DNA from 3 places in the Paenibacillus sp. Negev47 genome. Region 3 is predicted to be linked to each of the others. Evidence: riboswitches for the same ligand, from Rfam matches in the RefSeq annotation. Region 3 holds a riboswitch; each other region holds the start of a gene.
What was found. A riboswitch is a leader RNA that binds a small molecule or an ion and turns the genes downstream of it on or off. The one in region 3 is predicted to bind cobalamin.
Positions count from the first base shown of each region.

Region 1: it holds a riboswitch for cobalamin, as region 3 does, so the genes downstream of both, cobJ (precorrin-3B C(17)-methyltransferase) here and nikB (nickel ABC transporter permease) in region 3, are expected to answer to the same signal.
Region 2: it holds a riboswitch for cobalamin, as region 3 does, so the genes downstream of both, AC4G47_RS22965 (ABC transporter substrate-binding protein) here and nikB (nickel ABC transporter permease) in region 3, are expected to answer to the same signal.

Region 1 covers NZ_CM177754.1:6,314,475-6,324,488, forward strand. Annotated here, with positions in the region: gene AC4G47_RS28310 (sirohydrochlorin chelatase) at 1-757, opposite strand, end outside; gene cobJ (precorrin-3B C(17)-methyltransferase) at 945-2,876, opposite strand; cobalamin riboswitch at 3,279-3,468, opposite strand; gene AC4G47_RS28320 (uroporphyrinogen-III synthase) at 3,679-4,509, opposite strand; gene AC4G47_RS28325 (GerAB/ArcD/ProY family transporter) at 4,640-5,842, opposite strand; gene AC4G47_RS28330 (hypothetical protein) at 5,899-6,120, opposite strand; gene AC4G47_RS28335 (Ger(x)C family spore germination protein) at 6,113-7,312, opposite strand; gene AC4G47_RS28340 (spore germination protein) at 7,317-8,912, opposite strand; gene AC4G47_RS28345 (hypothetical protein) at 9,085-9,420, opposite strand; gene AC4G47_RS28350 (pirin family protein) at 9,465-10,014, opposite strand, start outside.
Region 2 covers NZ_CM177754.1:5,076,181-5,086,194, forward strand. Annotated here, with positions in the region: gene AC4G47_RS22930 (methyl-accepting chemotaxis protein) at 1-885, shown strand, start outside; gene AC4G47_RS22935 (cobyric acid synthase) at 1,079-2,623, opposite strand; gene cobS (adenosylcobinamide-GDP ribazoletransferase) at 2,717-3,601, opposite strand; gene cobU (bifunctional adenosylcobinamide kinase/adenosylcobinamide-phosphate guanylyltransferase) at 3,598-4,155, opposite strand; gene cobT (nicotinate-nucleotide--dimethylbenzimidazole phosphoribosyltransferase) at 4,152-5,309, opposite strand; gene AC4G47_RS22955 (ABC transporter ATP-binding protein) at 5,355-6,158, opposite strand; gene AC4G47_RS22960 (FecCD family ABC transporter permease) at 6,155-7,201, opposite strand; gene AC4G47_RS22965 (ABC transporter substrate-binding protein) at 7,198-8,196, opposite strand; cobalamin riboswitch at 8,607-8,753, opposite strand; gene AC4G47_RS22970 (histidine phosphatase family protein) at 8,893-9,552, opposite strand; gene cbiB (adenosylcobinamide-phosphate synthase CbiB) at 9,543-10,014, opposite strand, start outside.
Region 3 covers NZ_CM177754.1:259,265-269,278, reverse strand. Annotated here, with positions in the region: gene AC4G47_RS01235 (DUF4179 domain-containing protein) at 1-282, shown strand, start outside; gene AC4G47_RS01230 (VanZ family protein) at 310-888, shown strand; gene udk (uridine kinase) at 1,093-1,725, shown strand; gene csaA (chaperone CsaA) at 1,837-2,166, shown strand; gene AC4G47_RS01215 (ABC transporter ATP-binding protein) at 2,202-3,065, opposite strand; gene AC4G47_RS01210 (ABC transporter ATP-binding protein) at 3,055-3,852, opposite strand; gene AC4G47_RS01205 (ABC transporter substrate-binding protein) at 3,852-5,444, opposite strand; gene nikC (nickel transporter permease) at 5,459-6,292, opposite strand; gene nikB (nickel ABC transporter permease) at 6,293-7,231, opposite strand; cobalamin riboswitch at 7,425-7,616, opposite strand; gene AC4G47_RS01190 (AraC family transcriptional regulator) at 7,694-8,521, opposite strand; gene AC4G47_RS01185 (alpha-glucosidase/alpha-galactosidase) at 8,722-10,014, shown strand, end outside.

The DNA.
Region 1 (10,014 bases), 730 kb from region 3:
GTTCAACCAGCTTCGGGTGAAATCCGAAATATCCACCAACCTCGACCTGAATGTCTGGATGTGCCGCTGCAAATTCCGCAGTCATTTCATCAATGCGCTTGATCAGTACACCTGTGAACAGGAAATAAGGCATGATAATGATTTTCTTCGCACCCAGCAGCAGACAGCGCTCTAATCCATCCGGGAATGAGGGCTGAGTCACGCCGATAAAGCTACTTTCCGTCCACTTGTAGGGTAGTTTCTCCCATAACATCCGGGTCATTTTGAAAAAGTCACTGTTGGCATCCGGGTCACTGCTCCCCCGTCCAAGCACCAATACTGCGGTCTCCTCATCCGTCACCGGAACAGGTGGAGCTGCTACTGCTGTTCCGCCTTGGGATGCCACAAGTACAGGCTGGGCTTCTTGCAGACGGGTCTGCATGATTTGAACGACTTTCTCATGAACACCGATAGGACGACCATATACGAATTCCACCTGCGGATAACGTGCCTTGGCACGGTCAATGGCATTAGGAATATCAATCTTGGCATGGCCGGCAGCAAACAGAATGATCGGCACCAACACGACACGTGTTGCCCCCCGATCCACACAAGCAGTAACGCCTTCGGCAATACTCGGTCTCGTTAACTCCAGAAAACAGGTCTCCACTAACGTAATCTCCGGTGCCTTCGCTGCCACCTCATTTGCGAACTCCTTCAGTTCCCGGTTCCCCTCGGGATCACGACTCCCGTGTCCCACCAACAATATTGCATCCATCTTTTGTTATTCCTCCCCCGCCTGACCTACAGATCAGGCTTTTCATATTCATTCTTCTGGCATTCCATTCGATACATCAATCCATCTATGTCAGCTAAAATCCAGCAAAGATTGCAAAATATTAAATAATTTCTGACAACGTAAACCTCCACGCAGGGACCGATTCAGTCAGGGACTTAATCGAGTCTTAGTCACCACATATCGGGTTTACTTCCACAGTGACCGGTGCATCCACATGGCGGAAGCCCTGAATCACGCCGACCCGCTTAAAGAATTTGTGGAAACGCTCGTTCGGATGGCCTTTTTCCTTGTAATCCGCCACAATGCGTTCCACAATCCCACCAATCTGGTCACCCGGAATTCCCTCCGCTACGGGCTGGGCAGGGTGAGCATTGCGACCGAACTTCTTGCCGCCGAGGAACAGGTCATATGCACCTTTGCGATACACGATGCCGATATCCTCCAGCACTGCCCCATAACATGCCATGCCGCAGCCATTCAGTGCCACACTCGTTTCTTTGGGTGCACCCAGTCCGCCGATCACCGCCTGCAGATGGTTAGCCATCGGGACGGCATCATCCTTCTCCATGTTGCAGAAGTCACAGGCCTTCACCTTGATGACATCTCCAATCGGGACAACGATAAAATTCGCTGCACGCAGCTCTTCTACCAGCGAGTCCGGTTCAAAGGTCGGCACTCTCAAAATGATCTGGTGCTCCGGCGTATACTCCAGTTCGCCGTCTTCACTTGCACACTGCGCCAGCAGCGCCATCTGGGCGGCAGTGAATTTCTTGTTGCCCACGCCGGGCGACACGCCAACTTCGAACAGCGGCGCCTTGCGCCCAGGCTCGGGCGCGGTGCGTACCGCCGTTGCGGTCGCAGCCTGTGGCGCACTTGCCGTGTGGCTTGGCGCTGCTGCTTCCAGCCAGCGGCTCGCCGATTCGCTCGCGAGCGCTCCGCCTGCCGCGAGCCGCGTCAGCGCCTCGGCGGCGAGCGCAGCTGCGCCGGCGCGTGGCGCTTCTGCGACCCTGCGCGGAGCGGCCTCTGCCGCCGCGAAAGCAGGTCGCTCGCCGGCAAGCACGGCGGTGCCAGCGCTGCCGGCTGGGCTTGCCGCAGGCATAGCGGCAGCAGCCCCGGCGCCAGCGGGCGGCTGCCCTTGCGGGGCCATGCCCGCTCCGGCGCTTGCGCCGCGCAGGGCTGGCTCCGCCTGTGGCTGCGCGGCCAATGCATCGCTGGCCGCGCTCTCGCCCGCTGCCTCGCCGGAGGCGGCAGCGCGGGCTTCCCTTGCGCCGAGCGACCATGGCTCGGCTTCCGTGCGCAGTCGCTCATGGGGTCTGAGCGACTGTTCCGCGGTATTCAGCGTATATTTCCGCTGATACCCGCGCGGGGTGACCATGAGTCCTTCGTACATCATGGTCGAGGAGTTGCCGATAATCACGGTCGTCAGCATGCCGATATCATGATTCAGCATATCCTCCAGTGTGGTCATGACAACGTCCTGACGCTCACGATATGCACTCTTCACCAGACCTACCGGTGTCTGTGGGTCACGATAACGCAGGATCATTTCCTGTGTCTCCACGATCTGGCGTGTACGCCGCCCACTGCGTGGATTGTAGAGGGCAATGACAAAATCAGCTGACGCTGCGGCTTCGACCCTGCGAATAATGGTCTCCCACGGCGTAAGGTGATCACTGAGGCTGATCGTACATGCATCATGCATGACGGGGGCTCCCAGTAGAGAAGCACATGACTGAATGGCCGATACGCCCGGAATGACTTCAACCGCAACACCCGTATCCGGCTTCCAGCCTTGCTCCATCAGAACCTCGTATACCAGACCTGCCATACCATATACGCCCGCGTCACCACTGGAGATTACCGCGACAATCTTGCCCATCTCCGCCTGTCGGACCGCTTCTTGCGCACGGCTTACTTCCTCTGTCATCCCCGTACGTACAATCGCTTGCCCATTCAACAGAGGTCGGATGAGATCCACGTAAGTGTTATATCCGATAATGACCTCACTCTCCTGAAGTGCTTCGAGTGCCCGCTTCGTGATGTGTTCCATCGCCCCCGGACCGAACCCGATAATTAGCAGCTTGCCTTGACCTTGCATTTCTTCTCCTCCTTCATCACACTAGTCGTACGGATTAAACAGTGAAGAAGGACGGCTATGCCGACCTTCTCCCCAACTGTTAAGCGTGTTCAATTCCTAGCTCTGTTAACTCTGTTCATCGAACCCAGGTCTTATAAACCAGCTGCGTGAGCTAACTGATCTATTCCTCTGCCACTATTTTTCCAACACAAAACTGGAGATCGTAGAGATATCACTTTCATGTAAAAACAAAAAAATCCCATCCTTATAACGGATGGGATACGCATGTACGTACACTCAAGAACACAGTCCCAGACTCCCAGAGGGTAATCCTGTGACTATGTGGCCCAAGGGGGCCAGCCGGGCGAACCGCTTGTTCGCCCAATTCCTGATTCTTCGTACACCATTCCTTTCCGCGAAGGGTTCGGTGACACATGCAAGGTAGGTCTCCTGGCTCTGGATCATCAGCTTCCTTTTCTGTCTTCCCCGGCTATGCGAGTGACTTGGATCAAAAAGGGCTTCACCATTACAGTGGCGGGACCGCTCGGGACTTTCACCCGATTCCCTGTTACCTCTTGCTTTACGCAAGAGCACCTTGCTTGTTTTCATTCAATATTGTCTTCATAATAACACCGGTCAGGAAATAATGTCCATGCTTATGATACTTGTCTCTTCTTCTATTTTCAGACAAAACAGAAAAAAGTCCTGATCCAAAAATAAGATCAGAACCCGGAATAACATATGCATATACAACTCGGTTAGAATCATCAAATTGCCTAAGGATTGAATTCGTTTAGACTCATTGCTCGACTGTTTTTTGCTGCTACTTGCGGATCTTGTCCGCATGTCCGGCTGCGAAGTAACGCCCTAGTTCAACGATGAGTGCGCCCATTTTCTCTTCCTCCGGAATCACCAGCGCCTCAATACCTTCTTCTCGCATCGAATTTGCCGTCACTTTACCCACAGACGCAGGGATTACACCTTGTCTGAAAGCTTCCAGCATCGGTTCGAGCTTATTCTGCGATGCCGCATATTGCGTCAGAAATCTAACCTGTGGTCCACTTGTGAAAGCAACAGCATCTATCTCGTACTGTACAATCTCATTCAAAAGCTGTTCCAGTTCAGCCTCTTCCGGTGGTACATGGCGGTAAGGAAGCACTTGGCGCACGATTGCTCCTTGTTCCTCTAACCATGCAACGAGTTTGGGAGCTGTCTCCCCATGAAGCTGCAACATCACCTTTTTCCCTGCGAGATCATGTGGGGCGAATTCACGAATGAGCCCGTCCGTGCTGCCATCGTCATCCCGTACTAACGGCGTTAACTTGCGCTTTCTCAGTGCATTCACCGTCTTGTATCCTCTGGCCGCAATTGAGGATTCCGACAGCGCATCCAGTAGTTTTCCCGCGACTTCCATATCCTCAGCCATTTCAAACAACGCGTCCAGACCCATGCCAGTGGTCAATACCGCCCAGTCTGGCGGGTCCGAGATCCAGGATACCAGACCATCCCTGATATTCCGATCATCCAGAAATACCGTTCCCTGTGCCGGTCGCACAAGCGGAATTCCACCCATTTTTTCAACCAGTAAGGACATCTCTTTCGACTTTCGTGGTCCTGTCAATGCTACACGTACACCTGCCAAATGTTGAGCCATTCATGTTCCCCCCGTTAGTTCAGCCGAATGTTCATCAGTCTGACTACAGTATACAGGGTACTGCAGTGAAGGGAAACGGTGTTCAACGTGTTTCTGTCCATTTATCTATAACGATTTTTGATGGTTTGCATCAGGAAGGCTGGAGCTCCCCACCATGGGAATCCTTCCGTCTCTTCTCCCCATCCTTTCCTGAATCAGCCGATTTCTGCTCCTTTTCCTGCTTTTCTCGCTTGGATTGCTCTCCAGATTTCTGTTCGGAAGATTCATCGGTATCCTTTTTGCGAGGACGAAGAAACAGAAACAGCACGATCGGAAACAGCACCTCAAACACAATGGCGATCCATGTCCATTCCCGGGTAAAACGATTGAGCTGAATCGCGTTTCGGAAGAACCAGAAAGCACATACGAATCCGACCAAGGCGACCGGGCCCGTCATCATCTTTCCCGACACTTTCGGGATCATCCGCTTCAGTCCCCAGCAGACAAAGTATAGATCAAATGCAATCTTCGTGATCATGGTCGGCATGGTTACTGCTGCCAGTGCCAGGTCAAACCGGTCCAGAAAGTCACTAATTTGTAGTTGTCGTGCCAGCTCATACGAAGGATATACCAATCTCGAAGCAATAGGAACGCCAATAGAAGTGATAGTTTCCACAATAATCAGCATCATGAGCAGTGCCGAGAGGATAATTCCCCATAGAATTGACTTGAAACGAAAATCGCTTCCCTTGACTACAAACGGCAATGCAATCATCTCTCCATAAAAAGAAAATATGTACCAACTCCCCTTGCTTACTCCTGCAACATCAACATGAAAATAAGGCATGAGATTATCCATATTTACCTGCTGAATAAGCATGAAAGGTATAATCACCGAGATCAGCAGAAACAGGGTAACATACAACTCCGCCATTCCGATTAAAGAACCCAGTCCACCTCGAACGATAAAGACCCCCATGACCACCAGAGATAATACAATAATGGAAATGGGTGTGTTCTCCAGTAGCGTTATACTTACATAGTCACCCGATAGTCGGATATCTCTTGCAAAAACGAAGAAAAAAAATAGAATGTACAGCAATCCCATTACTCTCCCCAAAAACGGGAATCGCTGAATAAGGGATTCGAACAGATCCTGATCGGGAAATCGCCGCTGGACCCGACTTATCAACCATAGAGACGCCATCATCACAAGAACAACGGGCACATATGAGAGATAGGCATGCTGCTTCGCGTTGGAAATGGCCTGCGCGTGAGGCTGAATCAGCGTACCTGTAATACTGAGTAGCAGCACGAGCAGCACGATCTGCCGATGAGTCACACTCTGATTCATACAATACCTCCTTTCCGTCATTCATTCTGCAATCTGCATACTCCCTTATCTGCAATCTATGGTAAAGGTAAAAATCGCTGAATAACATGGCTTATCCATACCGTGACATATTGCGTTTTACTCAAGTGACTGACATAGAACCAAATGCCCGTTCCCAATGCAATCAGACCATAGGATATCCAGCGATTAATGGCTGCTGCCTGTTTCATATGTCTGAAATCCATCAAGATGAACACAATTGCCATGCCCAGATAGGTAAATAAAAGCGGTTTAATCATGTACGACCTCCTCCTCTATGACACCGATCGGTTTATTGATCACTCCTACATTTTCAATAATGACATGGGGAATAACGGTTACCTCAACTTCAGGATAAATGACATCCCATCGATCCTTCATCTTGTCCCATTCCGCAGGCAGGTGCTGATGGATAGATCGACCGATTCCAAGAATATCGGCATGATACTTCTGCTGAACCAATCGGACGCCTTCCTCAATGTCTGACTTTATTTTCTTGTGGATGGCATCATTTAACTTCAATATCTCTTCCTCTCGCCGGTCACCGTAATTCGATTCGTTATCCACGATAACTCCCTTGGCGTACAGTTGAATGTTCACCTTAACCTTGTCATTCTTGACACTGGGATGCAGCGAAGAATTGTTCTCGTTCAGTTTAATGAATATATCTCCTTCTCCCCGTGGAGCCTCGACTATAACCTCTGGCGCATTGGCCTCACCCATGGCCAGAATCAGTGCATCTGCCGGTGTTTTGTCGATCATGCCTACCATCTTGTCTTTCTTGAAAATGGCCAATCCATCCATCTTGATGTTCGTTTTGGGGTCCTTCCAGTTCTTCGGCACAGTGTCAACAACCGAAGCTATGGGCAGAAAAGGATCTACGCCTTCGCTAAGAATGGAATCTATAAACGTCTTGAGTGAGCGGGGATTTCGCATATTTAAAAAACACAATTCCCGCACCATCTCAGATGGAAATTTTTCTATGGGTGCATCAGTATCCAAGACCTTATATGCTTCTCCTCTTGTCACAACCGGCAAAGCTGAGAAACGATTGAGCGGGTAACGTGTCATCAAATCCAGCATAGGGGCAACGCCCTCCCTCGCCAAATCCTCACCGATGAGCAGAGTACGACGATGAGCGTAATATATTCTGCGTGAGAGCGCCTTTTGCCCTTCAAGAGATGTTCCGTGAAAGGTTTTGGCTGTATTGGACAATATGAACCAAGATTTATCACCACTTGTGCCCCCTCCTCCTCCTTCACTCCCGGCAGAACCGGATTGTCCAGGAAGCGCAATCTGCAAGCTGGACCTGTAGTTATCCTTCTCCTTATCAATCGCGATTCCGATCACAAAGGCGACATCATTAATCTCTTCACGATCCCAACAGCCCGAGATTAGAACAGTACATAACAGCAGTACAGCCACTGCGCGATACTTAAGTATGAACTGCATGTGTTTACCACCCTTCCTCTGCTTCGGGGGAACCATTAATCTTCTCATTCATCCGTTTCTGGTTATCATGGACGGTAGATGGACGATTGATCATTTTCCACCACGGCACACGAATGAGAATATCCTTGGTATCCGTTTTACTGTAAGGGCTAAGACCCGACAGATAAGGCACACCAAATGAAGTCATCTGGGTCAGATGCACCGAAATCAGGACCAGACCGATCACGATGCCATACAGTCCGAACATGCCAGCCAGTAACATGATCGGAAAACGTAATAGACGAACGGTAATCGCAAAGTTAAACCGCGGAATCGTAAAGGAAGCGATACCTGTCATGGATACGATAATAACCATCGGTGCAGATACAATCCCTGCCTGAACGGCTGCCTGCCCAATTACAAGTGCACCCAAGATACTGACGGCCTGTCCAACCGTTTTCGGCAACCTGACTCCTGCTTCACGAAGTGCCTCGAAGGATAGCTCCATGATGAGAGCTTCAACCAGTGCCGGAAAAGGAATGGCTTCCCGTGCTCCGGCGATACTCAGTATCAATGTGGTTGGCAGCATATCCTGATGAAATGTCGTAATAGCGATGTACAGTGCTGGCAGGAATAACGCAATGGCTACGAACAAAAAGCGAATCCAGCGCACAAGATTACTGATAAAGAATCGCTCATAATAATCCTCGCTGGCTTGAAGCATCTGCCACATCGTAACAGGGGCAATCAGCGCAAATGGCGTACCATCGACCATTATGGTAATTCGCCCTTCTAGTAGATTGCCTGCTACCGTATCCGGTCGCTCCGAATAGTGCATCTGGGGAAAGGGAGAATACGGATGGTCCTCAATTAACTCCTCGATATATCCTGTTTCCAGAATGCTGTCAATTTTGATCTTTTCCAGGCGTTCCTTAACGTCTTGGACCAGCTTTGGATCCGCGATCCCTTCCAAGTAAGTCAGAACGATATCCGTTTTGGTTTCGGTACCCAGCGTCATGCTCACCATCTTGAGGGCAGGTGTCTTCAATTTGAAGCGTAATAATGCTGTGTTCACTCGTAACGTTTCCGTAAATCCTTCCCGTGGCCCCCGAATGACAGATTCCGTCTGAGGTTCCTCCACACCGCGTCTTGCGCCACCTTTGACATTGAACATCCAGGCTTCGGCACTTCCATCGACCACCAGAAGTGCGGAGGATGCAAGGATACCTTCTGTCGCAGCAGCCCAAGTTTCAACTCGCTTCACCTGCGTCAGCTCTACGCGAGTATCATCCAGTGGAACATCAGGTTCATCTGTACGTTGCTGTATCAATCCACGAATGATCGGACGCAGCATGTGATCCTGAATATCAGCCGAATTAACAATGCCTTCGATGTATACCAGCAGCCCTTTCACTTCAGGCGTGATCATGACATTACGGAAAACCACATCCGAGCAATCGGAGAAGATCTCCTTTATCGCCTGAATCTGAGTTTCATGTACTGCGCTGATCGGCTGCCGCAGAAAAGGCGGGGACGGCAGTCCCAGAGGAACATGTTTTTTTTCTTCTGAAGCTGGTCCCGAAGTTCTGGACTTGTCTTTCCCTGATGTTTTGTCTGCCATATGCCGTCCCTCCGTTCTGTTTTTTATACAAGGTAGCTTGTGCCAGACAGCAGGGAATTATGTGGTCCTTTTTGCAAAATTAAGAATGCATTCTCCGAATCCAGACAGCAAAAAGGCCTCTGTATTCACAGAGACCTTCTGGGATGTTCCAAATTCTATAGTGACTTATAAGTTAATCGGCAAAATAATCATCAGGGACATAACGAATTTCCGACTTCGCATAGATACTTAGCGTGTGACTCTCCCCGTCATACGCTACCCGCTCACCCTCTACATAGTACCAATGCTTCAAAAGGGGCTGAGCCTTGCGTTGGACGAATCGAAATACGTTCAGTTCCTGTCTGAGCTCCAGGATCTGTTCCACGGTCTGCTCGTCCAGACCCGTCACGGTAAATACGAAACCTGTGCCCTCCTGTTGGAACCGATAGGACAGTGCATCTATTTTGCTATTAGCCAATCCTTGTCCAGTCACCGCATGCTTAACCATAAACCATTCCTGCTGCGCCATACGTATAATCCTCCTCTGTTCTTGGAGTTTATTCCAACACCCATCTACGGCAAATCAATGATCATATAGAACGTATCTTCGTTTGCTTGCAGCTCTATTGAACTGCATTGTTCCACACGAGCCGTGTCGCCTTCATTCAACAGGTACTCTCCATTCAATCCCAACGTTCCTTCGATGGAGAAAATGTACATGCGACGTCCCGTATCCTGATTAAAGGTTAACGTCTCGTCTTTGGCCAATCGGCTGAGGTAGATCGTCATATCTTGATGAATGGTTGCCATTCTTGGTCCCCCATCTGGCGATACAATAGGTACAAGCGCTCCTGCCAATGCCGCTGGATCAAATGATGTGGTCTCGTAGGAGGGCTGCAACCCTTTCGTCTGTGGCATGAACCAGAGCTGAAGCAAACGTACTTCTTCGGTATCGGATGCATTATGCTCGGTATGAATCATGCCACTGCCTGCTGACATCCGCTGAATACCACCAAAGCCTGTAACGGCTACATTACCCAGGTTATCTTCATGTCGCAGCTTGCCGTTCAGCACGATGGATACAATCTCCATGTCACTATGCGGGTGAGCCCCAAAACCGCGA
Region 2 (10,014 bases), 2.0 Mb from region 3:
TCCAATGACCTGCTTCAGCGGGTTGAATCGATGTCCGGTATGGTTCGTAGTTCCAGCCGCTCCGCAGAAGATGCAGAGAAAGGCAGCATCAGCATTGCCTCAAGCGCATCCGAGAACGCCAGAGCTATGGAAGAAATTACGCAGGGTATCATGCATATTGCTTCTTCTTCCGCTGAAGTGTCCGAGCAAATTAGTGAAGCAGCCAACGAGGCAGTTAACGGTAACCGACTGGCTCAGAATGCTGTTGAGCAGATGGAACGTGTTGGTCAGACCGCAAGCGAATCGCTGCGTTATGTTGAAACCATGAATGAACGTTCGGTAGCCATCGGCACCATTGTTGCTTCCATTTTTGAAATCACCAAACAGATTAACATGCTGTCACTCAATGCCTCCATTGAAGCAGCACGTGCCGGAGAGCACGGACGCGGATTCGCTGTCGTTGCTGGAGAAGTTCGCAAACTTGCCGAGCAATCCAAGACAGCCACCGAGGAAATTTCGGATTATCTGGGTACCATTCGTGAAGACGCTGAACGTTCGGTTGACGCCATGAATCGCGTAACCCAGGAGATTGGTTCAGGCACCAGTGTTGTTCAACAAGCAGGTTCAGCGTTCCAGCAACTGAATGAATTAATCCAAAACGTCAATCTGACGATCCAGACCGTCTCTGCTTCTACACAACAAGTATCCGCTGGTGCAGAAGAAGTGAGTGCGTCCGTTGAAGAAACGGCTCAGATTACGTCCAAATCTCGTGAGAGCATGCTACAGATTGCTTCAACAGCAGATCTTCAGCTCAGCGAGATGGATTCACATTCGAATACGGTTCGTCATCTGCATGAGCAAGCGGTAGAACTGCAATCCGCCATGAAGAATTTCAAAATAAACTAACAGGTATACCATTAACCCATCATTCCCTGATTCAAACCTCATTTAATCATAGGATATGCAATACCCCCATGCCGCTAACATTCCGTTTCTAGAGAACGGGTTGTCAGACATGGGGGTATTCTTGTATAACATATGTGTTATAAGGATAATAAATGCTATTTCATAATCATTGCCTGAGCTGTACTGACATTGTTCACTCTGGTGCTTGAACACCCATAATCTCGTACACACGCTTCATATCCAATGCCGAACGCAATGATTCGGCTACCCGATCGAACTCCATCTCCTTACGTTCATGCGCATTATATGTCTCCCGAAGCGGAGGCAGTCCTTTTCCTGCGCGTAAGGCATTCAGCCACGAACGTCGGAATGGATCACTTTCAAATAAACCATGCAGATAGGTCCCCCACACACTGCCATCCACTGTGCCCCAGCCTTCATGGAATGGTTCACCACCTGGATGGGAGATTTCAAATAGTGCGGTTACACGTTCAGGCTCATGGCACTCCGTAACGCCCATATGAATCTCATATCCGTTAATGGGTAAAGGGGATACCTCCGCATCTGTTTCACCATACAGCCGGATCGGATTCTGAGGTTGCACTCGTCCGGAAGCCCTGACTGTCTGCTTGTTCTGAAGAAACGTTGTGGATAGAGGAAGCCAGCCCAGTCCCTTCGCTTCCTGGATCTGATTCGCCTCCACAGCAAACGGATCCTTCAAATGTCGTCCAAGCATCTGGTATCCGCCACATATCCCTACGAGCTGAACGTTCTCACGTTCGGTCTGGCTCGCAATCGCTTGCTCCAGTCCTGATTCACGCAGAAACGCCAGATCCCCTATGGTATCCTTCGTACCAGGTAGAAGAATGGCATCCGGACTGCCCAATTCTTCTGGCGAGGTCACATAACGCACACTCACATCCGGTTCACGGGAAAGTGCGTCAAAGTCTGTAAAGTTGGAAATTCTCGGATAGCGGATCACCACCAGATCCAGCTCTGTCTTGCCGGATTTCCCAAGACGCATGGAGTCCAGCACGACGGAATCCTCCGCTTCAATCTGAATATCTCTTATGTAAGGTAATACACCCAATACTGGAATGCCTGTCCGTTCTTCGAGCCAGTCGAGTCCCGGCTGCAACAGAGACAGATCGCCGCGAAACTTGTTGATGATAAACCCTTTCACTCGATCGACCTCATGTGGTTCTAGCAGCTCCAGTGTGCCGACAATAGAAGCAAATACGCCGCCCCGATCAATATCGGAGATCAGAATCACCGGTGCGTCCGCCCAACCTGCCAGATTCATGTTCACGATATCCCGGTCCTTCAGATTAATCTCCGCAGGACTGCCTGCTCCTTCCATCAGTACCACATCGTATGTGTCCCGCAACCGATTCAGCGCATCCATCACCGTCTGCTTTGCTTCAGGCAGGAACTTCTGCCGATAATCTGATGCACTCATCTGGGCAAAAGGCACACCATGTACCACGATCTGCGAATGCATGTCCCGCACCGGCTTGATCAGAATCGGATTCATATCCGTCGTCGCTTCAATACCGCAGGCTTCAGCCTGTGCTCCTTGGGCCCGGCCAATCTCCTTGCCGTCTTCTGTTACGTAGGAATTCAGTGCCATGTTCTGTGACTTGAACGGGGCTGGCTTGAAGCCATCCTGCTTGAATATACGGCACAGCGCCGTTGTAATCACGCTTTTCCCCACATCCGATGCCGTCCCTTGCAGCATAAGTACTGCCGCAGGTTGTTGTACAGGCGAATCTTCCACGCACCATCACCTCAGTCTCCTGTTATGTCTCACCTTACTCATTCCTTGCGTTTTTCATAGCCAAAAGAGTCCCTGAAGCACACTCAGCACCGTGAGCAAAGCTGCTTCCAGCAGCTCATTCATCGCTCCGTACGTGTCTCCTGTAAGTCCGCCCAGCCTTTCACTGATGCGTGCAGCAACGAATTTACCAATGATGTAACACGCAAAAGGTACAACAACAACAGCTGACACAGGATACAACCACCATGGCAATGTTCCCAGGCTACTCATCATGGCATCTGCGGTGCCTATATCCGGCCGAAATATCCATACAGCAGCAAACGTAATTACACCTGCAAGAAGGGTCAGCCCGACCGCAGAGCTGCGCGCACGCTGGACTTCCTTCCGCTCACCCAATCCTTTGAATAAGACTGCAAGTCCGTCATCTCCACGTGCATTCGGCCAGGCTGAGATGGCATACACCATGAACCAGCGACTCCAGATCATGGGCAGGATCAACAGCGCACCATAGATCCAGTTACCATGTGCGATCAAATCTGCGATCAAGGCTGCTTTCATCATCAGCAGCAGGACGCAGGCGATCACGCCCATCGCCCCTACACGGCTGTCCTTCATGATTTCCAGCATCCGTTCACGGGTACGATAGCTGAGCAATCCATCCGCCGTATCCATCCAGCCATCCAGATGAAGGCCACCAGTGAGCCATACCCATAATGTTAAGGTTAATACGGCAGCGGGAAAGGCGGGAAGTACCGCACCCGTTAAGGCCCCTGCGAGCCAAACGCATAGTCCAATCGCTGCACCCACCAGTGGATAATACACGACACTTTCCCGCAGTAGTGGCGGGACGAAGTCAATCTGCGTTTTTACCGGAAATCGGGACAAAAATTGAAAAGCGGCCGCAGCCGCATGTTTACGTTGATGAGTGCGATCTGTCATAAACGATACTCCTTGCTTTTCAGCTCAATCGCAATGCCTACAGTCACCAGGAACACTTCACGGCATATGGCTGCAATCCGCTGATTTAATATGCCTGCCAGATCCCGATATTTTCTGCCGAGCGCATACTCTGGTACAATACCATCGCCCACTTCATTCGTGACAAGCACAAGCAGACCCGGGTACAATCTGATTGCTACTACCAGTGCATCCATGTGATCTTGCAAAACCTGCTCTTCGTGTTCATGTGCAAGCAAAACATTGGTCAACCAGAGCGTCAGACAATCGACCAGAATCGTCGGTGCAGAATTACCCATATGGTCTTCTCCCATGCGTGTAATGAGTGCCGGTAATGCGAGTGGTTCCTCCAACGTGTGCCATAGATAACCTGATGCCTCGCGCTGATTCTGGTGCAGACTTATACGCTCGCGCATCTCGTCATCATACGCCTGAGCCGTAGCCACATACCATGCCTCCGAGGAACGCTGCATACAGAGACGCTCGGCAAATGAACTTTTACCACTACGCGCCCCACCCGTCACCAACACACTCATAGCGAGACATCTCCTTGAACTGTCGAAGCACCTGCAGCATCAGAATCCGCTACATCACTCTTACGTGCACCCGCATCGGCATCCAAAGCCTTATTTGTCCCATCGGATACCCCTGCACTTGCAAAAGTTGCCATCTCGTTCAAAAGGAGACAGGCTGCATCAATCAGATGAAGACTGAGCACACCTCCGGTTCCTTCGCCCAGCCGCATATCCAGATCCAGCATCGGTTTCAGGTCAAGTTCGCGAAGCAGGGTTGCATGTCCACTTTCATGCGAGGTATGGGAAGCAATCATATAGGCTGTGCTCACGGGAGCAAGCTGTCTTGCAATCAAGGCGGCAGCAGTGGAGATGAATCCATCCACGACAACAGGACATCCGTTCGCAGCTGCAGCAAGAATCACACCCGTCAGTCCGGCAATCTCCAGGCCACCCACTTTGCAAAGTACGTCCAGTGCATCTTCCCTATTCGGGGAATTCACACTAAGCGCCTGGCTAACCACGGCGGCTTTACGCCGCAATCCCGCATCATCAATACCCGTTCCTCGCCCAACCGCGGAAGCTGGTGCGATTCCTGTTAATGCACACATCACCGCTGCACTTGCCGTTGTATTGCCAATCCCCATTTCCCCGGTTACGAACAATTGTGTTCCCTTTGCCACCTCTGCCGATACGACGTCGACCCCTGCAAGAATGGCTTGAATCGCTTCATCGCGAGTCATTGCGGCACCCTTGGCCATGTTGGCCGTACCTTTACGAACTTTGCGGGAAAGCAGGTCAGGATGTTCCAGATCGGCATTAACCCCGATATCCACACAGATTACATCGGCTCCGGCGTGACGGGCAAGTACATTGACTGCAGCCCCACCAGCCAGGAAATTAAGGACCATCTGCGGCGTCACCTCGGCAGGGAAAGCACTGATACCTTCCGCCACCACGCCGTGATCTGCGGCCATGACAATGACGGCTCTGCGATCCAAATGTGGACGAGCCTTGCCAGTGATTCCTGCAAGACGAATAACCAGCTGTTCCAGCTTACCCAGACTGCCGGGTGGTTTCGTCAATGCATCCACATGTGCGGAGGCTTCCGCCGCAACTTCTTCATTAGGAGCCACGATCCGACCCAGTAACTGTTCCAACACCTGTTCATTATTCATACAGCCAGCACTTCCTTCTTCAAAATATGGGTTGCCCCGCTTCATTCATTCCTTCTCCCGCCGCAGCAAGAGCTGAGGTATTCCATTGTCAGGATGAATCACCATCGCAGGTTTCACGCGAAAGATGTCCTGAATATTGTCTTCGGTCATCAAGGTATGTGGCGTTCCATTCCCCACCACTTTGCCTTCTCGCAGCGCCAGAATGTGATCGCAGAACTGCGCAGCCAGATTCAGATCATGCAGCACAGCCACAATCGTAATTTGGTTCTTTTGCCGCCATGTTGATAATAACTCCATAAATTGCAATTGATATTTGATATCCAGAAACGTAGTGGGTTCATCCAGCAATAATAACCTGGGCTCCTGAGCCATGACCTTGGCAAGTGCCACCCGTTGTCGCTGTCCTCCACTTAGTGCATCCAATGGCCTTTCAGCCATATCCGTCAATCCCAGCTCCTCCAGTACCCGGTCAACCACAGCCGCTCCATCTGCTGATTCTCGCCCAAGCCAATTCTGGTATGGATAACGCCCCATCTCCACAACATCCCTCACAGGATAGGAAATTGCAGGCAGACCATCCTGTTGTAACACGGCGATCATGCGTGACAGATCTTTCCGACTGTATGAGGTAATATCACGGCCATCAATACGTATACTGCCTGCGCTTGACTGTTCCGTCCCTGCAAGGAGCTGGAGCAGGGTGGACTTGCCACTGCCGTTTGGACCGACGACACCCCACCAGTCCCCCTCCGTAACTTCCCAGTCCACCCCGTCCAGAGCTTGATGACTGCCATACATTTTACCTGCCCCGGCAACCGCGATTAGAGCTTCGCCCAAACCAGCACTCATGGCATCATCCCCTTCCGCAGTTTCTTATTCCGGTGTAGCAGATAAGCGAAGAATGGTGCACCTACAAAGGCCGTCACCACACCGAGCGGAATTTCGGTCGGCGCCAGTAAAGATCGGGCGATCGTATCTGCCCAGACCATGAAGATGGCCCCACCAATAGCGGATAGAGGCACCAGCAATCGATAGTCAGGCCCAACAAGTAGCCGAAGGATATGCGGGATTACCAGTCCTACGAAGCCAATAACGCCGGATACAGAGACCGCTCCTGCGGTAAGCAGTGTTCCCACAGCAAGCACGGACAGCTTCAGCCGATCGACGCCAACCCCGATATGTGCAGCTTGACGTTCTCCGAGCGCCAGGACATTCAAGGAACGTGCCCGACTCCAGAGAAAGATCAGGCCCAGCAGAAAATACGGGAAAAGGATGGCCGTATACGACCACCCACGCAGAGCCAGACTTCCCATCGTCCAGTATATAATTTCATTAATGGTCTGTTTCGACATCGTCGACAGGAAGGAAACCACCGCTCCCAAGAAACTTTGCATCACTACACCAGCCAGAATCAGGCTATGCGTTGGTATTTTGCGTCCTTCACGAGCCAAGGACATGACGAACCATAATGTTAGTACACCCGTCAAAAACGCCACCAGTGGCAACGTCCAGATTCCGATCAGTGCATACTGCAATCCGAAGAAAATCAGGAAGGCTGCACCCACCGAAGCGCCGGATGATACGCCCAGGGTGAACGGGTCTGCCAGCGGGTTCCGAAGAACCCCCTGAAATCCCGCACCGGCAATCGCCAGCGATGCGCCCACGAGCACGGCAAGCAGTACACGTGGGAATCTGACTTTCCATATAATCTGTTCGGCTGCTGCACTCCAGTCGGGCGTGATCCAGTCTCCCACCCATGGCAAGTGATGAAGCAGGATACCCGCAATGTCACGAATAGGCAAGGAAACCGAACCGATGCCCGTGCAGATGAGCACGGTTAACACAAGCAGTGCGATCCCTGCCGATGCGTACACGGCCAGTTTTTTACTCATTGGAACAGGTCAGGATAGATCGCTTTGGCTACTTCTTTCAGACCTTCGGTTACTCGTGGTCCCGGACGACTGAGCAGGTTCGCATCGAGACCAATGACTGCATCGTTCTTCACAGCCGTAATTTGATCCCAGCCACTGCGAGCTTTAATGATCTGATCCAGTGTTTTGGAGTTTTCATCAATGACATCATTTGCATACAGAATCACATCCGGGTTGGAGGCAATCACATTTTCTTCATTGATCTGGTACCAGCCTTCTTTGTCCGCAGCAATATTGGTTCCTCCAGCTACGGTGATCAGTTCGTCCATGAACTCACCTTTACCTACCGACCAACCTGGAGAGAACTCAACATATACATTTTTCTTCTCTTCCGGCTTAACTGCACTCACCGCTTCAGTTACATCAGTCACATCCTGTTTCATCTGGGTGATGAGCTCCTGAGCTTTTTCTTGATGATCCATGATTTTACCGAATGTTTCGATATTGTTCATTACATCATCGATCGATTTTGGATCGGTTTTGAAAATGGTAATACCCAGCTCGCGCAGCTTCTTCACTGCATCTTCGCTCATGGAGATGCCTGTGAATACGATATCGGCTTCAGCCGCAATGATGGACTCTTCATTTGGCTTGGTTATGCCACCCATTTTCGCTTTGGTTGTTGCGGCTTCCGGATAATCATCATAGTCGGATACCCCTACAATCTGCTCGTCCAATCCAAGTGCGAATAGCGTTTCGGTTTCAGCTGGAGACACGGATACAATTTTGGCTGGTGCCTTGTCAAATGTGAACGATTCACCCGTTGCATCGGTAACGGTAAGTGGATATTGTGTTTTGAGATCCGTTTGCGCCTGGCCTTGGGACTGCTCCTGTGCCGGCTGCTGTGAAGTACCTGTGCCCTCGTTTGTTGTTGCATTACCACATCCGGCCAAAGCCAGTGCCAGTGCGGCTGCACTCAGCAGTGACGCTACGCTTTTCCAATTCTTGAAATTCATTCTGTTATTCTCCCCTTCTCTATTTGTGCTATTTTCTTGCATCATGCTTGAACTCTTACTACCCTTGCCTTGGTGTTCCTCTATAAGGTTTGAACTGCAACATTTACACGCTAACGGAGATTGCAGAACCGATCTGAAGAAACGAAGTGTTCGCCTTTATCACCGGATTTTCCGTTTCAAAAAGGGAATCAAAAAATCTGGGGATAACAGCGATCGGAAAATGGTACTGCAATCGGAGTGACCTCGTGTAAAATTGGTCTCGGTTCATCTTACATGAACAATAAAAAATCCCTAATCCTTACGCTAGGATTAGGGATGACGTCTCGCATATGGCGATCTGTACATGTCCAACGTATGGTTGTGCATGCACATAGAACTGCCCGAAACGCTGTCCTTTCCTCGAAGGAACACCGGTTTGAACGTCCAGGGCAGGTAACCTGACTTACAGGAATTGTTCCTGATTTACAGTGGCGGGACCGTGCCGGACTTGCACCGGCTTCCCTATTTCACCCGTATGCCATCCATGACTATATTGAGCCATGAACCATTACTGCACGCACGCGGGACCCTTGGTCGCTGATATGGATTAACCATTCAAGTGAGCAATCTGCATTCATGTGCAGGCATTATTGCCTGTCACACGAAACTACAGTGCTGTCACACTTCTGTTGTGATTATAGGTTATATTGCACATCCTTACAACCCGATTCCCGGAAAAGCCACCCTCGTGCCAACCCACTGATCTCCATGTTGTTCCAGCCGTACCTGTATCGCTTGCCCCGGAATCACCTGCGTATCCCAGAATCCCAGATCGGCAATGAGACGAGATAATGCATACCGGATTACACCGCCGTGCGTAACAACAATAATCGTTGGCACGTCAGCCTCACGAGATTGCATCGACGAACAATCCGCCCATAAGCATTCTTGCAGAAATGAATCGATCCGCACAGTAAATGCCTGCCATGACTCCCCTTCTGGCGGGGTGACGTCCTGTGGAGCATCGATCCAATCCCGGTACTGTGGGTTGTCCTTGAGTTGATCGTACGTCAATCCTTCCCATTGACCAAAATCAACCTCTCGCAGGCGCGGGTCCAGCTTGACCTGCTCCAATGGATAAGGCCAGATCTGTCCCAGCGTTTGCTGACAACGGAGCAGATCACTGCAATATACCGTATCCCACGAGACGTTGCTTAATTGCTCGCGTAGCGAAGCCAGTTCTCTTTCTGCATCCGGCAGCAAAGCGATATCGGTATGCCCCAGATATTTTTTTTCCACATTCCACGCCGTTGTGCCATGACGTATAAACAGAATATTTCGCTGCTGTGATCCATTCTGCTCTACAGTTACTTCCATAACAGCGTACCTCCAGCAAGCCATATTCCCAGCGTCACCAATGTACACAGAACGACAAAAGAACCCGCCGACCAGAACATAAGACGTGTCGTTCGTACAATATCCTCTGCTGCCATAGGACGTGTCGCCTCACCCATATAGGCACGAAAAGAAGCTACGCCATGGTACACGTTGTGTCCCCCGAGTCTGATCCCCAGTGCTCCGGCCACCGCCGATTCGGGAAAACCACTATTCGGACTTGGATGCAATCTGGCATCCCGGTTCACCATACGTGCTGCGCCTTTGGCATCCAGTTTCATGACCCACGCGCCCACGATCAGCAGGATGGCGGTAAGCCTTGCGGGAATCCAGTTTGCCCAATCATCCAGACGGGCGGAAGCCCAGCCGAGATGCAGATACTTCTCATTTTTATAACCAACCATGGAATCCAATGTATTCACGGCACGATAAGCCATCGCAAGT
Region 3 (10,014 bases):
CTTCATGGTAAGAGCATGCTAACGGCTAAAGATGAAGAGCAATTACGAAATATAGGGTTTGCAATTTTCGATGATCAGGGCCGGCAATTGACCGCATTAAGTGCGGAGGGCTTGTATTGGGGCAATCAATTAACATCTGAACGGATCTATGCCACCACTCCTGGCAACTCAACATATTTGGTCGTGAAGCCATTTGAGATTGAAGATGATTTTACGGAAGAGATTAAAGATCGGCAGTTCATCAAGGGGATGGACATGAAAATCGAGCTGAATCAACCGTAACCATCTATTCATAAAGGAGTTTTCTTCATGTCCATTCAACATACGGTTAAGTCCATAACTATACTGGGTCCACTATTTATTCTGTTCCTGATTGCTCTGGTGTTGTACACCAGGGCAAACCAGAGCAGGTACACGATAAGGCAGTTCATCTCTATCATTACATTTGCTGTATATATTCTGGCGGTTATGCATTTTGTCTTCTTCCCCATCGACGTCAATATTGGTATGTATGCCAATCAGACGCCATGGTACAAAACCATTCAGTTCATTCCCATGCTTACGTTGGATATCCCCAGTTTTGCACTGAATATGCTGTTGTTTATGCCATTCGGCTTCATGCTGCCTCTGATTAGGTATTCGGCAGACTCGGTGAGAAAAGCTGTGCGGAGCGGATTAATCTTCAGCTTTTCCATCGAAATGCTGCAGCTCATCATCCGGGTTACTCTGGGTAATGGCCGTACTACGGACATAAACGATCTAATTGCGAATACAGTCGGCAGCATCATTGGTTATTTCATTTTTCACAGAATTACAAAACTCGCGATAGGCCAGCGGTTCATGATCCCATGGAGGCTACCGAATCGCTTCCTTTCTAAACAATCGTAGGCGAAATCAGTCTCTCTTCCATTCGGATTGGATTCAGGCAAAACATGGTCACTTCCCTCAGATGAAAAAAGTAAAGCGCTGTGGTACAATGAAAGAATTGTGTATTCACAGACAGACATGTGGGTAAAGGTGCTGAATTGATTCTGAATCAGTGCTCTTTATCCATGATTATGCTGCCATTCTAGGGAGGCTTATGGAACAACCATGCTCATTATTGGTATCGCCGGAGGAACCGGCTCCGGTAAAACAACGGTAGCTCGCTCCGTCATAGACCGTCTGGGATCAGGTAAGGTTACGTTTATATCCCAAGACAATTATTACAAAGACCAGTCGCAGCTCACACCTGAGCAACGCCGACTCACCAATTACGATCACCCGTTTGCATTCGATAATGATCTGTTGATTGAGCATCTCACCCTGTTGAAAAAAGGCCAAGCGGCGTATGCTCCCGTATATGACTTCACCATAGATAACCGTGCTGCCAATGAGACGGTTGAACTGGCACCGAACCACATTGTCATTGTAGAAGGATTGCATGTGCTGATTGACGAACATCTTCGCAGTCTGATGGACATTAAAGTATTTGTTGATACCGATTCCGATGTGCGGATTCTACGTAGAGTGCTGCGAGACATTGAAGAACGCGGACGCACGATCCAATCCGTGTACAAACAATATCTAGAAACAGTAAAACCAATGCACGATGCTTTTATCGAGCCATCCAAAAAGTATGCTGACATCATTATTCCAGAAGGCGGACATAATGAAGTAGGCATTCAGATGTTATCCATCCTCACCGAGAAATACCTCACCGGAGAGAATTGGAACGGCGCTTAATTTAATTCAAAGCACCACAACAGAAATCCAGGTTACGATACAGCGTAATCTGGATTTTTTGTTGATTTTTCATTTATAATAGTCCCCAATAGTTGAAAGGAGATCTACCCTATGGCTACTTTTGAAGAGTTTATGCAACATGATATCCGGGTTGGTACAGTGGTGGAAGCCGAACCCTTCCCCAAGGCTCGTATTCCCGCCATTAAAATGACGATCGACTTCGGACCACTTGGTCTTAAACGCTCCAGTGCTCAGATCACCCAACGCTACACGCCTGACATGATAATCGGCAAACAGGTGATAGCTGTAGTTAACTTCCCGCCTCGGCGGATTGCCGGATTTGTCTCTGAAGTACTCGTACTGGGCGGTGTGCCTGGTGAAGGTGATGTTGTCTTGCTCTCACCCGATAGCTCATTACCTAATGGAACACCGATAGCCTGACTTTATTTGGAGTAACGAAAACCCGCACATCGGTGTTATCCCGACAGACTTTCCTGAAGAACCCCCGTCCGCCCTTGTTCCTCTTCCTGCTTCTGCGCCTTCATCTTATGCTTCATTTCTCTCACGGACAACACCGAAGCCATCAGGCTACGGGTATAGGGATGATTCGCTGAACTGGTCAGCTGAGAACTCTCTACGACTTCAACGACTTCCCCCTGATACATCACGGCAATTCGATCACTTACCTGTTGCACCACTGCGAGATCATGCGAGATGAAAATAGATGAGATGCCTGTTTCCTTTCTCAACTCCAGCAACAGATCCAGGATCTGCTGCTGAATGGAAACATCCAGTGCAGAGGTAGCTTCATCGAACAGGATGATGTCTGGCCGAACACCAATCGCACGAGCAATGACTGCTCTCTGCTGCTCTCCCCCGCTCAGTTCGTGTGGATATTTACCTGCCGTCGCAGCAGACAACCCTACCCGTTCCAACAGCCTGAGCACTTCCTGCTCCGCTTGTTGGCCCTTCATTATTTTATAATTAATGAGTGGCTCCCGGATAAAAGCTCCAATCTTCATTCGCGGATTAAAGGTAGCCGAAGGCTCCTGGAAAACCATCTGGATCCGCTCTCGTTGATAGCGTAGTGCCTTTCCGTTCAATCGGGTAATATCCTGCTGACGATAGCGAATCTGTCCTGACGTCACTCGTTCCAGATGGGTTACACATCTAGCCAGTGTGCTCTTCCCGCTACCACTCTCCCCGACAATCCCCAGACATTCTCCCGGATACAGTTCCAAATGAACAGCTTTCAGCGCATCAACTGCCCTATGTCCCTTTAACTCGTAAGTTTTGCACAGGTTTCTCAGTTCCAGAATCGGTAACTCCTTATGAGCCATGAACATTCCCCTCCAATTCAGGTACAGCACTTAGCAGTTTGCGAGTGTATTCATGCCGAGGTTCGGATATGACGCGGAAAGTCTCTCCCATTTCAACCAAGGTACCACCCTGCATCACACCAATTCGGTCCGCCATATGAGCTGCAACGGCAATATTATGCGTTACGATGATCATGCCTGTCCCTTGCCGGGAGCGAAGCTCGCTCAATCGGTTCATCACTTCATTCTGTGTTGTCACATCCAATGCACTGGTCGGCTCATCTGCAAGTAAGAGTTCAGGTTCCATCGTCACCGCCATAGCTATCGCTGTTCGTTGTTTCATCCCCCCACTAAGCTGCGAGGGATAGGCACGCATGATTCGTTCGGGATCATCCAATCCCATGTCGGAGAGCATATTCACAGCCATGGTCTGAGCTGCTTTTCTGGACACGGTGAAATGAGTACGAATTGCTTCGATATACTGACTACCGATGCTGCGAATCGGATTAAGATACGAACCACTGTCCTGAAACACAATGGCAATCCGCTTCCCACGCACTCCACCCCAATCCAACCGCGACTCACGTAGAAGCACTTTTCCCTGAAAAGAGATCTCTCCCCCGGTGTATCGGCCACCTTCTGGAAGCAGGCCAAGCAAGGCCCGAATCAGGGTTGATTTTCCGCTGCCGCTTTCACCTACAATCCCGATAATCTCCCCCTTATTCATGGAGAAGGACAAGTCCTGCAGAGCCATAGAGTCACCCTTATAGGTTACGGAAAGGTTGTTGACACTAAGCAATGGCTTCATTACTGTCCAACCTTAATATTACGATCCAGCAGATAGAAGTCGATGGGATACATCGTCGCACCTTGCACGTTGCTTTTACTCACAATATTAATCGGGGTATAGGTCAAAAACATATATGCTGCATCGTCCAGAATCATCTGTTGGGCCTCTGCTGCGAGGGCATACCTTTTCTCCACGTCAAACTCGGAGTGAAGGCGAGTAATTACCTCATCCAGCTTCGGATTGCTATATCCGCCCACATTCCATTCCGCGCCCGTCATGAAGTAGAAATCCAGAATATACTGCGGGTCACCCGTGATGCCTGTATTAATACTTGTTAAAGCGAGATCGTAATTCCCGCTCTTCTGATGATCGGTCAGATCCTCATAAGAGGTCATCTCCAGTTGAACGCCAATCTCTTTAAGCTGGGACTGCATCGCAGCAGCCACAATTGAATCGGACTCGTAAGCGGAGTTGAGAATCAGCTGTAGCGACAGCTTCTTCCCATCTTTTTCACGAATACCATCGCCATCTGCATCCTTGAAACCAGCCCCATCCAGCAACTGTTTGGCTTTCTCCGGTTCGTAATCATATCCTTTGATCTTGTCATAGCCAAAAGGCAGTGCTGACGTGAATGGTCCTTTGGCAGCCTGACCGCCCACTAGCGTATTCGCGTACATCTCCCGGTCAATACCACATGAGATCGCACGGCGAACCTCCGGATCACTCAGCAGCGGATTGGTTGTGTTGAACCATACGAATTGGGTACGCAGGCTGGGAATTTCGTCAATGGTGTATTGACTCTCGTCCTGGAATAATGCCAGACTGCTGCGTCCCACGTTACTTGCTACATCAATCTCTCCGGACTGCAGGGCAAGGGCGCGCGTGCTGTCATCCTTGATATATTTCAACGTCAATGTGTCGACATCTGCCGCACCGCCCCAATACCCGTCATACTTTTTCACCTGAATCTCCTGATCTGGCGTATAACCCGTCACCATAAATGGCCCGGTAGCAATAGGCTCGCTCTTGAATTTGGATGTATCTGCACTGGTATCCACAATGATGAACAGTGGCTCGGCAATATTACCAAGCAGGGACGCATAAGGTTCTGTCGTCTTGATCGTCAGATCTTGTCCTTCTGCAGTCATCGAGGCCACTGGCACAGTCGCTTGTCCTCTTTCGTTTAGCTCAATGGAGCGCTCAATCGATTTTTTTACTGCGTCTGCGGTTACCTTATTTCCGTTATGGAAAGTTACACCCTCCCGAATATGAAAATGCCAAGTTGTGTCATCAACACGTTCCCACGTATCTGCAATTTTAGGAACCAGCTTCATATTCTCGTCAAACTGAATGAGTGTCTCACCAATCGCCGCACGCGTAAGCGTCCAACCGTTCCATTCCTCTGCCGGGTCCAGATTGCTTCCAAGCCAGAACAGGGCCACATTCAGATGAGTTGGTGCGCTTGTCGTACCATTGTCCGTAACCGCTGACTTCTCCGTTGCATCAGACGAGGTCGATAGATTATTGGTGGTGCCACAAGCTGCAAGCAAGAACACAACGAACATGGATATGATGGTGAGCAGGATTGATTTTGGAAAATTCCTCTTCATTCTGGTTCCTCCAGTTAAGCTGTATTTTTCTTGGGATCAAGCACATCTCGCAGGCCGTCTCCCAGTAAATTAAAAATAATAACAGTGCTAAATATCGCCAGGCCCGGATTTATCAACAGCCAGGGTGCAGTCTGCAGATATCTTCTGCCTTCATTCAACATGGCCCCCCACTCGGGGTTCGGTGGCTGTGCGCCAAGCCCGAGAAACGATAACCCCGAGATGGACAGCATCATACCGCCCACATCCATCATCGCCATGATGATGAGTGGAGACATCATGTTGGGCAGAATCGTCCTGCCAATGATCTGTATCTTACGTGCTCCGCTGAAAGCAGCGGCAGCGACATATTCCTTTTGCTGAAGGGAAATGACCAGGCTTCTGGCCATCCGTGCATACTTCGCCCACCAGACAACCGACAATGCCAGCACCGTATTGAATAATCCCGGCCCAAGCATCCCCACCACGGCGATCGCAAAAATCAGGCCTGGAAATGCCATCAATGTATCAGACAACCGCATGAGAATCGTATCCGTCACACCCCGGGCGAAACCGGCGATGACCCCAATCGCTACGCCTAACACGAATACAATGCCAATCATCATAAAGGTAAGCAGCAGCGAGGTTCGCGCCCCGTACAAAAGACGTGATAATACACAGCGGCCAAGCTGGTCGGTTCCTAGCGGATATTCTGCACTGGATGGCTGCAACACTTTGGCAAAATTCGTTGCAAGTGGGTCATGTGGTGCGAACAGCGGCGCAACCATGGCGAGAATAACCCAGAAGACGGTTAGAGATAACAGGAATGTGAACCAGCGATTCTGCAGTAATACAAGTCTGAAGGCTCTCATCTATACATCCACATCCAGTCGGATTCGAGGATCACGAAGATGTGTCCATACATCAACCAGCAGATTCAGCGTGACATAGATGATCGCCATCCAGATGACATACCCCTGAATCAGCGGATAATCCCGTGTGAAAATGGCATCTACTGCCATCTGACCAACGCCAGGCCATACAAATAAACTTTCCACAATCGCTGCACCACCTAACAAAGCACCTGTTGTCATACCCATAAGGGTAACGATCGGCAGCAGGGCATTGGGGAGAATATGACGCAAAATAATGATCGACTCTTTCACACCTCTGGATCTTGCTCCGATCACATAGTTCTGGTTTGTCTCCTCAAGCAGGACCGTACGAATCTGTCTGCTGTACTGGGCAACAAGTGGAATCGCGAGTGTACATGCGGGTAAAATCAGACTGTTCCATCCGGAATTGCCCATCACCGGCAGCAGCTTCAGCTGTACGCCGAAGACCAACATGAGCAACATACCCAACCAGAAGCTGGGCATCGATAATCCGGCAAAAGAGAATAAACGAATAACAAAATCCAGCCATTTATTACGATAGACAGCCGACAACATCCCCAATGGAAAGGAAACCAGAATAACCAGAATCATAGCGCTTCCTGTTAGCCAAAGCGTTGCCGGGAGCCGTGCCATCAGCACGTCCAGTACTGGACGTTTGTATTTATATGACGTACCAAAATCTCCGGTCACTACCTGTCCCAGCCATGTCCCGTATCGATAGAGAAAAGGCTCGTCCAATCCAAGCTCTGACCTCACCTGTCTGACCAGTTCATCGGATGGCGTTACCCCTGTAGACATGAGCATAAGTCTGGCTGGATCCCCAGGAGACAGATAGGTTAGCAGGAATGTCAGAAACGTGATGCCGAACAATACGACAACCAGTTGTAATAAACGCTTAACGATATATCTGCTCAAGTGCTCAAACGTCCTTCCCCAAAACTTTATGTATGTGCCATGATGTTCTCCGTCCACAGCTCCGCTGAAAACGTATAAATTCTATCAAAAAAGGCGTCCCTCTCCGTGTTACTGGATGAGGACGCCTTAAATAAACAGATTTTCAGAAAAAATCATGCTCTCTAAACACCTTCCTATCTCCCGTAGGGTACTACTGTGTTTGTTAAACCTGGCAGGTCTCCTGGCTCCAGAATCATGGTCAATGCAGCTCCTTCCCGGTCTAAACCAGTGGATTATCGCTACCTGACTCCTCTGTTACAGTGGCGGGACCGCGCCGGTATTACACCGGACTTCCCTATTAAGCTTTCACCCTGATGGGCGAAGCACCAAGTTCCACATATTCAATTGCACTTCTGTATCAGTATAGCGGGACGACGATTAATGATCAAAACTTTATTTTCAAATTTAAAACACTGGATACGTCTAACCACGAATTCTCGAACCCTTCGGAGACACACCCGTCACACGCTTAAACATCTTTGAAAATAATAATGGGTCCGTATAACCCACCGAATGAGCTACTTCACTAACGGAAAGTCCGGGGTTCTGAAGAAGATCAGCAGCACGATTCATACGGTACTCCAGAAAAAATGACTGTAGCGACTTGCCGTATCGTTCCTTGAACAATCCCGACAGATATGTGCGGTCCAGCCCCACGGCGTGGGCAATATCCAGAATGGAGGTCCGCTGGCTGTACCTGTTCTCCATAAACTGAACTGCCTGCCTGATGTACTCTTCTTTGTTCGAAAGAAGCTGTCCCTCCTCTTCCTCTACCGATGACGATGAGATCAACTCCGCTATCAGGCGGTACAACAGACTCTGGTTCATCACATCCCCTCCCAAATACGCGGAGGCCTGAACCATCTCTGAGTACAGGTGCTCCATTGTATTCGTATCACGGGCATCATACACTGGGTGCTCTGGACTTAATCGGGCACGTTGCATGAATGCCTTGGCTTGCACACCTTTAAATCCAAACCACGAATACGTCCAGGGATCCTTCGGATCTGCCTCATAATGAATAAGCATGTCCGGGAGTATGACGAAGCCCTGTCCCTGAGTCAACTTGTATTCTTGGTCCCCCATGTACACGGTCCCCCGTCCTTCATGGATGTAGTGCACAATGTAAGAATCACGTACACCCGGTCCCCAATAATGCGCAGGGTCACATGCCTCCCACCCGAAAAACAACAAAATCAGCTCCATCTGTGTCCAGCCTGCGGGAACTACATTCATCTCAATGCGACTCATTTTTCGCCCTCCATCCTACTTCGTTCCGCTTACCTCTTCATTCAATCTATTTATATTATAACAGCTAAAATACTTCTATATTAGTTGAAAGCGGGAACAAAAATGGGATTATAACATGTTTGAAAGGGGTTGAGCCATAGTTATATGCGCCGAATCGGCCTATAGTTGGGGTACAACATTTTTCAGGGAGGCTAACTTAAATGAATAAAATTACGTTCCTCGGTGCAGGCAGCACCGTCTTTGTTAAAAATGTATTGGGTGATGTCATGATGACCGAAGCACTGCAAGATTTTGAGCTGGCATTGTTCGATATTGATGCTGAACGTTTGAGCGATTCAGAGCGTTTGCTGACCAGTCTGGCCCGTTCGATTGGAAGTCGTTGTGTCATTAACGTATATCATGACCGCAAAGAAGCGCTGCGCGGAGCCAAATATGTCATCAACGCCATTCAGGTGGGTGGGTATGATCCATGCACCATTACGGACTTCGAGATTCCGAAGAAATACGGACTGCGTCAAACGATTGCAGACACACTCGGTATCGGCGGAATTTTCCGTAACTTGCGGACGATTCCGGTCATGCTGGATTTTGCCCGGGATATGCAGGAAGTATGTCCGGATGCATGGTTCCTGAACTATACCAACCCGATGGCCGTGCTTACCAATGTCATGAACGTACATGGTGGGATCAAAACCGTAGGATTGTGTCATAGTGTGCAGGTATGTGTACCGCATCTGTTTGATGCACTGGGGATCGATCAGACGGGTGTCGTAGCCAAAATTGCAGGCATCAACCACATGGCATGGCTGCTCGAAGTTACAAAAGACGGGCAGGATCTGTACCCCGAGATCAAACGTCTGGCGAAGGAAAAACAGAAGGAACAGCATGATGACATGGTTCGTTTTGAGCTGATGCAGCGTTTTGGCTATTATGTAACGGAGTCCTCCGAGCACAATGCTGAGTACCACCCTTACTTCATCAAACGGAATTACCCGGAGCTAATCGAACGCTTCAACATTCCACTGGATGAGTATCCACGCCGCTGTGTGAACCAGATTGAAGGCTGGAAAGAGATGCGTACCAAGCTGTTTGCCAGCGAAAATATTGAACATACCCGCAGCCGGGAATACGCATCGCATATTATGGAAGCCATGGAGACGAACCAACCTTACAAAATTGGCGGCAACGTCATGAACAACGGACTGATTACGAACCTGCCGCGCGAGGCATGTGTCGAGGTACCATGTTTGGTCGATGGATCAGGAATCAGCCCTACGTACATTGGTGACCTGCCTCCACAACTCGCGGCATTGAACCGGACAAACATCAACACTCAACTGCTGACGATTGAAGCAGCAATCACTGGCAAGAAGGAACATATCTATCACGCCGCCATGCTTGATCCGCACACAGCTGCAGAACTGTCTATTGATGACATCGTAGCCATGTGTGATGAGTTGATTGAGGCTCACGGCGACTGGTTGCCAAAATAC